Regions from separate parts of the Rhizobium sp. P2_G2 genome, predicted to be linked through region 1. Evidence: riboswitches for the same ligand, from Rfam matches in the RefSeq annotation. Region 1 holds a riboswitch; each other region holds the start of a gene.

Region 1 (3,283 bases):
TCCGGCTCGTTATCCCGGCATTCCAGCAAAACAGTCAGCATGGTCAATCGTTATTACAACAGCCCTGAAAATGCCAGTCGGCAAATTTGTTCTTGCATTGTTCTCGTTTTGAAGATAGGAAAATAATCATGACGGGGCAGAGAGTCGCCTCGCAGGAGTTGCCCAATGATCAATCTGTCTCTTTCGAGGCAGGCCGCATTCGCGCCTGCCAACACGGCAGAGCTTGCCGATGGTTTGCTGAAGGAAAGCGGTCTGCGCATTGATATTGACCGCCGTCGCGGTCGTGGCGCCGGCATCAACCCGTCCGGCCGCTTCGAGCCGCAGGAGCGCGAAGTGCTCGATGACGGCTGGCAGACAATCGAAACGCTGGAGCCGTTCAAGACCGAAGTGCAGGTGGAAAAGCCGCGCGCGATCATCACCCGCAACGAAAGCCCGGACATTCCGTTCGACCGTTCGATCAACCCCTATCGTGGCTGCGAACATGGCTGTGTCTACTGCTTTGCGCGGCCGACGCATGCCTATATGGGCCTGTCGCCGGGGCTCGACTTCGAAAGCAAGCTGTTTGCCAAGCCGGATGCGGCAAAACTTCTCGAACGCGAACTCTCAAAGCCCGGCTACAAGCCGAAAGCCATTGCCATCGGCACCAATACCGACCCTTACCAGCCGATCGAGAAGGAATGGCGGATCATGCGCCAGATCCTCGAAGTGCTGAATGCGGCGAATCATCCGGTATCGATCGTCACCAAGTCGGCGCTAGTCATGCGCGATATCGACATCATCGCCAAAATGGCGGAGCGCGGCCTGGCACGAGTCGGGATTTCGGTGACGACGCTCGACCGGCGGCTGGCACGGCTGATGGAACCGCGCGCTTCGACCCCGTCGAGGCGGCTGGAGGCAATCCGGGCGCTGACCGAGGCTGGCGTGACGACGGCAGTGATGGCAGCGCCGATGATCCCTGCGCTGAACGATCACGAGTTGGAGCGCATCCTCGATTCAGGCGCTGCTGCCGGCGCCAAGGAGGCAAGCTATGTGCTGCTGCGCCTGCCGCTCGAAGTCAGCCCACTATTCCGCGACTGGCTGCTCAGGAATTATCCGGACCGCTACCGGCACGTGATGAGCCTGATCCGCTCGATGCGCGGCGGCAAGGATTACGATGCGGAATTCGGCAAGCGGATGAAGGGCGAAGGCCCCTATGCCTGGCAGATCAGCCGCCGATTCGAGCTGGCAGCCAAGAAGCTCGGCATTCGCAGGACGCGCAGCATGCCGCTGAACACGGAGCTTTTCGTGCCGCCGAGCGGTGCGGGCGTACAGCTCAGCCTGCTTTAGGTCTTTGTTTGTGCATGTCTTGGTCGATCCGGGGCGGCCCGCCTGCCGTACCGGATCGGCGAAAACTTCAGTGTCTCACTCGCACCCTGCCCGCATCAGGCCGAGGCACTGAATTCCGCGCCGCCGGCAATCCCTGTCCCGCCGGCCTGCGCACCCAGTCCTAGGAACGCCGCCCTCGTTCCGGGACTTGCGGGGAATCGGTGGAAGTGTCATTTGAACCCGCATGAGACTTCTCGCCGATTCCCTGCCCCTGGAGGAAATCGAGCCGGCTCCAACGTTCCGGTTCGAGCAGGGATTGATGCGCGACGGCTACCGGCTGGTGGCCGGCATCGATGAAGTCGGCCGCGGCCCCTTGGCCGGTCCGGTGGTCGCAAGTGCCGTGGTGCTTGACCCCGACAATATCCCTGATGGCCTTAACGACTCCAAGCAATTGACGGCGGAGCGGCGCGAAGCGCTCTACGAGCTCATTCTTGCCAGTGCGCTCGACGTGGCAATCTCGTCCGTCTCAGCGCCAGAAATCGATAGGATAAATATCCTGCGGGCAAGCCTCGAAGCCATGCGCCGTGCGGCGCATTCGCTGCATAGCCGTCCGCATTTTGCCATCATCGACGGCCGCGACGTAGCGCCCGGCCTGCCCTGCCCCGGCAAGGCGATCGTTTCCGGCGATGCACGGTCCCTGTCGATTGCCGCGGCGTCCATCGTTGCCAAGGTGACACGCGACCGGATGATGGTCGCGGCAGGCCGCCGCTATCCGGGTTATGGCTTTGAATTCCATGCCGGCTACGCGACAGAGTTCCATCGCAATGCCATTGTCGAGCTTGGCCCCTGCGCCATCCACAGGATGACATTCCGCCCGCTGCGGAAGGATTGATTGCGGCATTCGAGGTCGGCGTACCGCTTGCCTCCCCTCACCGCTTCTGCTTAAACAAGTGTGTCCGGTGCCCAGAATATGGGAGAATCGGGAAGCCGGTGTGATGCCGGCGCGTGCCCAACGCTGTAAGGGGGATGGGCTGCCGGGCTTTTGCCTGATGCCACTGGGAAACCGGGAAGGCTGCAGCGCCAGATGATCCCAAGCCAGAAGACCGGCCGGACATGATAGACGCGGGCGCGCGGACGGCGCCAGCTGAGAAGGCATTCCGTCGGGGATTGACGATGCACGCCTCCATTTCTCGCCACCTTGCGGCGGCCGGTCCGTTTTCCGAATCCGAGACCGCAGCGGTCTACCGCGCCATTCATTCGCGCCGCGACGTGCGCAATGAATTCCTGCCCGATCCGGTGCCGGACGATGTTCTTCATCGCCTGCTGACAGCGGCCCATGCCGCACCGTCGGTGGGCTATATGCAGCCGTGGAACTTCATGGTCATCCGCGACGAAGAGAATCGGCGGGCTGTCCATCGCATCTTCCATGATGCCAATCTCGAAGCCTCCGATCGCCTGGAGGGCGAGCAGAAGCGCCGGTATATGTCGCTGAAGCTCGAAGGCATATTGAAGGCGCCGGTCAATCTCTGCATCACCTGCGACCGTAAGCGCGGTGGCGACTTTGTCCTCGGGCGAACGCATAACCCCAACATGGACCTCTATAGCACCGTCTGCGCCGTACAGAATTTCTGGCTTGCCGCGCGTGCGGAAGGCGTCGGCGTCGGCTGGGTCAGCATTTTCGACCATGACCGGCTGAAGACGCATCTCGGCATTCCCGAAAGCGTCGAGATCATCGCCTATCTCTGCGTCGGCTATGTCGAACAGCTCTATACCTCACCGGAACTGGCGGTGAAGGGCTGGCGGGAGAAAATCCCGCTCGACAAGCTGATCTACCGGGAGCGCTGGCCAGAGGCCTCGCATGTCCTGTCATTCTATCGCGAGATCGAATGCCGCAAGAAATGAAAAACCCGCCTCGGTGACGAGGCGGGTTTTAAAATGTGCTGGCAGTTGTCCGCTTGCGCTTAGTTGAGGCGCGCCT
Region 2 (3,283 bases), on a different contig from region 1:
CAACCGCCATGCAGCCGCGCCCTTGTTGGCCGACGCTGCGACGCTGGCGATCTCGGTATCGGCGGCGGACAGGAAGACGATATCGCCCGGCGACTGGCCGAGATCAAAGGCCTCGTCGCTGTCTGATATCGAACCTTTCTGGGCGAGAAGAAGATGCATTCGCTAAAACCTATTCAATCCAACGCCATTCACCCCAGCGCTTTGATCTCCCGCATGATCGCTTCATCATCCATCTCGTCATGCAAACCGATCACCACCAGCCGTGTGCCGCGCGTCTCCCCCGGCGTCCAGGCGCGGTCGAAATAACTGTCGATGCGCGAACCGACCGCCTGGATCACCAGCCGCATCGGCTTGCCCTTGACCTCGGCAAAGCCCTTGAGGCGCAGGATGTCGTGACGGTCGATGATCGGCTTCAGCTTTTCGATGAAGGCGGCCGGCTCGTCGACAGCACCAAGTTCGACGACAAAGCTTTCGAACTCGTCATGATCATGCGCGTGGCCGTCGCCCTCGTGCTCCAGTTCGTGATGCGATTTGCGGTTGGAAATATCGTTCTCGGTGCCGATGCCCAGGCCCAGCAGGACGGAGGCCGGGATGTCGCCGTGGCGCGATTCGATCATCCGCGGCTTGCGGGCGGTGGCGCCGGTGACGATGGCGCGCACCGATTTCAGGGACGCCTCGTCAAGCAGGTCGGCCTTGTTGAGCACGATGAGGTCGGCGGCGGTCAATTGGTCCTCGAACAGCTCCTCGATCGGGCTTTCGTGGTCGAGCCCGGCATCGTTGACGCGCTGGGCGTCGAGCGCGTCATGATCATCGGCAAAGCGGCCGGCGGCGACGGCGGCACTGTCCACCACGGTCACCACGCCATCGACGGTTACCGCTGTCTTGATACCCGGCCAATTGAAGGCGGCGACCAACGGTTGCGGTAGCGCCAGGCCCGATGTCTCGATGACGATATGGTCGGGCCGGTCCTTGCGTTCAAGCAGCTTTTCCATGGTCGGGATGAAGTCGTCGGCCACGGTGCAGCAGATGCAGCCATTGTTGAGCTCGATAATGTCGTCCTCCGTACAGGCCTCGGCGCCGCAGCCCTTGAGCACGTCGCCATCGACGCCGAGATCGCCGAATTCGTTGATGATCAACGCGATCTTGCGGCCGCCGGCATTCATCAGCATGTTGCGGATCATCGTCGTCTTGCCGGCGCCGAGAAAGCCGGTGATCACCGTGGCGGGTATCTTCTGCATGGTCTTATCCCTTCATCTTCAGCGGCAATCCGGCCGCCACGAAATAGACGTCGCGGGCTTTCGCCGCGATCGATTGGTGCAGCCGGCCGGCATGGTCGCGGAAATCGCGCGCCATGCGATTTTCCGGCACGATGCCAAGCCCGACCTCGTTGGAGACCAGGATCAGCGTGGCTTTCGCTTGCCCCAGATGGTCGGCGAGCGCGGCAAATTCCGGCGCCAGCGCATGCTCCTCCATCATCAGATTGGTGAGCCAGAGCGTAAGGCAGTCGACGAGGACGACATTTCCCGGATGATCGACGGACCGAAGCGTTGCGACAAGGTCTACAGGCACTTCATGCGTCGTCCAGGCGTCGCCGCGCTGCACCTTATGATGTGCGATGCGGTCCGCCATTTCGGCGTCCCAGGCCCGACCAGTGGCGACATAATGGCGCGCAAGCCCGCTCTCGGCGGCCAGCCGCTCTGCAAAAGACGATTTGCCGGAGCGCGCACCGCCCAGGACGAATACGCTGGCAGGAGAAGAAAGAGCGGCCATCACGCGAAAACCGCGAGGCTATTTATACAGCCGCAAAGGCTGCGAACAGGATCGGGCGCCATCACAACCTCCGTGCTGCTGGCCAATAAAAACCGGGCGAGAATGCCCCTTGCTTGTCTGGCAGGTCTCCTGGCTCGCGGTTGCCACGTGGATTTCTCACACGCTATCGACATCCCCTCGCCTTCCCGGAATTTGGGCGCTGCGCAGACCGACGATTCGTAGAAGAAGAGGCGTCCAGTCCGTGTTGCCGTAGCGTCATTCCAGTGGCTTTGAAGCGACCTCTGCCCCATTTCGCGCCTGCGGCACCATGCCGTTTATCCGCGATATCGACGTCGATCACTCCTGGGGATGCCTCGCCGCTCTACAGTCGCGGGGTCGGCCGGGATGACAATGCCCTGATTGGGTCCATTCGTCCCGTTCCCTTTTGATCCCTGGGGCAAAGCCTTTCGGGAACCAAACATCGTCAAGAACTAGGGATTCCGTTGCGACAAGTCAATCGCATCTGCGACATTGTCGGCGGCGGTTTGGTTATGCAGCACCCATCTTGCGGCTCGCCCGGCGGGCTTCATAGAGCGACTTGTATCGGGCATATTCCTCGGCGCGCAGGATATGCCCCGGTCCCCAGGGCTTGGCAGTGCCGGCAAAATGCAGGATGCCGTCATTGCCAGTCGGTTCCTGCGCCGGTACGGCGTTCCAGATCGGATCGAATTCGGCGCGATTGGACCGTGCATACATGTTGAGCGCGTCCTGATCGTTCATGGCGAAATTCTCGACCAGCGGCACGGTCAGGCGCGAGGATTGGTCGTCACGCATCTGCGCCAGGTTCATCAGCGTCACACCGGCGTTGAAAGCCCGGAAATCGAGTCGTCCACAGGCATGCAGATGGCGGCGCAATTGCCAGGCCTTGGCGCTCTTCATCCGGTAAGTGGCGCGCTGCAAGAGGTCGTGACCCGTCCGCCAGGACAAGGGAATGCTGCTCTTGCCTGCCAGAGGCGCATCGCCAAGGTCCATGTCGTAGAGCTTGGCCAGATCGCCCTGGATGACGATATCGACGTCGAGATAGATGATCTTATCGACGTGCCCGAGCAAATCCGGCAGCAGCAAACGGTCGATCGTCGATGCGGTCGTGTGCTTGAGCAGGTTCAGATCGTCGGTATAGTTCACCTTGTCGAAATCGTAGATGGTGAACTGCGCTTCCGGGAAATCAGCGGCCAGATCCTCGAAATAGCTGCGCGCAATACCGCGGGCCAGGACGTGGAAAATGGCCGGCCGCGAGAGATTGCGGACCGCCGACTCAATCGTCACCGGCAGCATGTCGCAAAGATTGGCGTCGAGCGCGAAGGCGCCAATGACAGGATTGCTCCCCTCTGCAACCGGGTTGAGCGTATAGGCATCGGCGCGCAGCGCAGTGACGATAGCTCCGATGTCGAAGGACGGCTCCGGCCAAGCCGGAAAATCCGCGCAATAGGCGTCAGCTGCTGCAAGGTCTGCTTCGCAGATATTGCGCCATTTT
Region 3 (3,283 bases), on a different contig from region 1:
CCGCTGCATGTCATCGAGGGGCCGCTGATGGCCGGCATGAACGTCGTCGGCGACCTGTTCGGCGCAGGAAAAATGTTCCTGCCGCAGGTCGTGAAGTCGGCGCGCGTGATGAAGCAGGCGGTTGCGGTACTCTTGCCCTACATGGAAGCCGAGAAGGCCGCCAATGGCGGCGGGGAACGCCGCGCGGCCGGCAAGATCCTGATGGCCACGGTGAAGGGCGATGTCCATGATATCGGCAAGAACATTGTCGGCGTCGTGCTCGCCTGCAACAATTACGAGATCATCGATCTCGGCGTCATGGTGCCAGCGACGAAAATCCTCGAAACGGCAAAGGCGGAGGATGTCGATATCATCGGCTTATCCGGCCTGATCACGCCATCGCTCGATGAGATGGTGCATGTCGCCTCGGAAATGGAGCGGCAGGGTTTTGACATTCCGCTGCTGATCGGCGGCGCGACGACGAGCCGCGTCCACACGGCGGTGAAAATCCATCCGCGCTACGAGGCGGGCCAGGCGGTCTATGTCACCGATGCCTCGCGCGCGGTCGGCGTTGTCGGCAGCCTGCTGAGCGCCGATATGAAGCAGGGCTATGTTGACGCCATCCGCGCCGAATACCGCAAAGTGGCGGACCAGCACGCCAGGGCGGAGGCTGCCAAGCAACGTGTCAGCCTGGCCGCTGCCCGCGCCAACGCCCACAAGATCGACTGGGCGAACGACCAGCCGCCAATGCCCACATTTCTCGGCCGACGCGTGTTCGACACCTGGGACCTCGCCGAACTCGCCCGCTATATCGACTGGACACCGTTCTTCCAGACCTGGGAGTTGAAAGGCCGCTATCCGCAAATCCTCGAGGACGAGAAGCAGGGTGCGTCGGCGCGGCAATTGTTCGACGATGCGCAGGCGATGCTGCAGAAGATCATCGAGGAGAAGTGGTTCGCACCCAAAGCAGTGATCGGCTTCTGGCCCGCCAACGCGGTCGGTGATGACATTCGCCTGTTCACCGATGAAAGTCGCAGTCAGGAACTCGACATCTTCTTCACGCTGCGCCAGCAGCTGACCAAACGTGACGGCAAGGCCAATGTGGCGCTCTCGGATTTCGTTGCCCCGCTCTCGTCCGGCAAGCCGGACTATGTCGGCGGCTTCGTCGTCACCGCCGGTATTGAGGAAGTGGCGATCGCTGAACGATTCGAGCGGGCCAATGACGATTATTCTTCGATTCTCGTCAAGGCTCTGGCAGATCGTTTCGCCGAGGCCTTCGCCGAGCGCATGCACGAAGTCGTGCGTAAGGAATTCTGGGCCTATGCGATGGATGAAGAGTTCGCGCCGGATGAATTGATCGGTGAACCCTACCAGGGCATTCGCCCCGCGCCGGGTTACCCGGCGCAGCCCGACCATACGGAAAAGGCGACGCTTTTCCGCTTGTTGGATGCAGAAAACACGGCTGGGGTGAGCCTCACGGAAAGCTATGCGATGTGGCCGGGATCATCGGTCTCCGGCATCTATCTCAGCCATCCGGAAAGCTATTATTTTGGTGTCGCCAAGGTGGAGCGCGACCAGGTCGAAGACTATGCGGCGCGCAAGGGCATGGCTGTCGCAGAGGTCGAGCGCTGGCTCGGGCCGGTGCTGAATTACATTCCGGAACCGACGGCAGAAGCAGCGGAATAAAGCCTCCAGATTGTTGTGGCTACGCCATCGCGCTGTCGCAAATGACGTTGCGATGCCGCATCATCTGTGGTCTCATGAGGATGCTTGAGGTGCCGGACGGTTCTTGGAATCGTCCGGAGAATTGGGAAGCCGGTTAAAATCCGGCGCTGCCCCCGCAACGGTAGCAGAACGTAATTGCGACGGGAGTCCACTGGGCCAACAGCCTGGGAAGGAGTCGCAAGGTCCGAAAGGACGGTTCTGGAGCCCGGAAACCAGCCTCGGGATTTTAACTCGACTGATCGCGGTGGGCGGTCAAGAGGCGGATGGCTCGTGGCGTCGGAAACCCTAATCCGAAGAACGCGACGGCTGCACGTTTCCCTATGTCCACCATGCCCAGTCCTTGAACCCGACGAGGACCGACCATGGATATCCGTTCCGAAATGCTTTCCCGGCTGAAGACCCGCAAACCCGGCTTCAGCCTCGCTCAGCCATTCTACATCGACCCAGACTATTACCAGCAGGACCTGGAGCATATCTGGTACAAGGATTGGCTCTTCATTGGTCACGATTGCGAAATCCCCGCTGCGGGCAATTATTTCACCGTCCAGGTCGGTGCCTATCCTGTCGTCATCCTTCGAGACAACGACGGAAACATCAAGGCTTTCCACAATTCCTGCCGCCACCGCGGTTCGCGTGTCTGCCAGGATCACAAGGGTTCGGCGGCGAAGCTTGTCTGTCCCTATCATCAATGGACCTACGATCTCGACGGATCGCTGCTCTTCGCCCGGCAGATGGGCGAGAATTTCGACAAGACCGGTTTCGGCCTCAAGTCGGTCGCCTGTGAACTGGCCGGTGGCTATCTCTTCATCTCGCTCGCCGACCAGCCGATGGATTTCGCACCGTTCCGGGCGATGATGGAGCCCTATTTCCTGCCGCATCGGCTGCGCGACGCCAAGGTCGCCTACGAGAGCACGATCATCGAGAAAGGCAACTGGAAGCTCGTCTGGGAGAACAACAGGGAGTGCTACCATTGCGCCGGCAATCACCCGGAGCTCTGCAAGACCTTCCCGGAAGCGCCGACTGTCAGCGGCGTCAACGGCGCCAAGGACGATCCGGAAATCGCCGCACACTGGGAGAAATGCGAAGCCGCCGGCCTGCCGAGCGCCTTCGTCATCGATGAGCAAGGCCAGTATCGCACCACCCGCATGCCGCTACTGCGCGAGGCGATCAGCTACACGATCTCTGGCCGCAAAGCCGTGCAGATGCGGCTTTCGGACAATGTCAACATGGATCGGATCGGTACCTTGCTGCTCTACCACTATCCGACCACCTGGAACCACATCCTCAGCGACCATGCCATCACCTTCCGTGTCCTGCCGATCAGCGCCACGGAAACCGCGGTCACCACCAAGTGGCTCGTGCATAAGGATGCCGTCGAGGGCATCGACTATCGCCTCGATGAACTCATTCATGTCTGGACCGAGACCAACGACCAGGATCGGCAGATCGTCGAGGAGAATGCGCGCGGCATCCATTCGCCGGCTTACGAGCCCGGCCCTTATTCGGAAATGCATGAAGGCGGCGTGATCCAGTTCGTCGACTGGTATGCGAGCTTCATGCAAGAGCGGCTGGCCGGCAA

What was found. Region 1 has a riboswitch for cobalamin ahead of bluB (5,6-dimethylbenzimidazole synthase). Riboswitches for the same ligand answer to the same signal wherever they lie in the genome.
Region 2: another riboswitch for cobalamin. It lies ahead of cobU (bifunctional adenosylcobinamide kinase/adenosylcobinamide-phosphate guanylyltransferase); the one in region 1 lies ahead of bluB (5,6-dimethylbenzimidazole synthase).
Region 3: another riboswitch for cobalamin. It lies ahead of AC1D06_RS17290 (aromatic ring-hydroxylating oxygenase subunit alpha); the one in region 1 lies ahead of bluB (5,6-dimethylbenzimidazole synthase).

The regions. Positions count from the first base shown of each region.
Region 1 is NZ_JBFUFF010000010.1:108,618-111,900, forward strand. Features, by position in the region: gene AC1D06_RS11060 (glycosyltransferase family 2 protein) at 1-41, opposite strand, end outside; gene AC1D06_RS11065 (PA0069 family radical SAM protein) at 166-1,326, shown strand; gene AC1D06_RS11070 (ribonuclease HII) at 1,550-2,197, shown strand; cobalamin riboswitch at 2,246-2,431, shown strand; gene bluB (5,6-dimethylbenzimidazole synthase) at 2,479-3,207, shown strand; gene AC1D06_RS11080 (F0F1 ATP synthase subunit B) at 3,267-3,283, opposite strand, start outside.
Region 2 is NZ_JBFUFF010000109.1:16,260-19,542, reverse strand. Features, by position in the region: partial or broken gene AC1D06_RS36325 (cobaltochelatase subunit CobN) at 1-159, opposite strand, end outside; gene cobW (cobalamin biosynthesis protein CobW) at 189-1,238, opposite strand; gene cobU (bifunctional adenosylcobinamide kinase/adenosylcobinamide-phosphate guanylyltransferase) at 1,243-1,770, opposite strand; cobalamin riboswitch at 1,873-2,243, opposite strand; gene AC1D06_RS36310 (glycosyltransferase) at 2,299-3,283, opposite strand, start outside.
Region 3 is NZ_JBFUFF010000021.1:73,286-76,568, reverse strand. Features, by position in the region: gene metH (methionine synthase) at 1-1,665, shown strand, start outside; cobalamin riboswitch at 1,736-1,939, shown strand; gene AC1D06_RS17290 (aromatic ring-hydroxylating oxygenase subunit alpha) at 2,067-3,283, shown strand, end outside.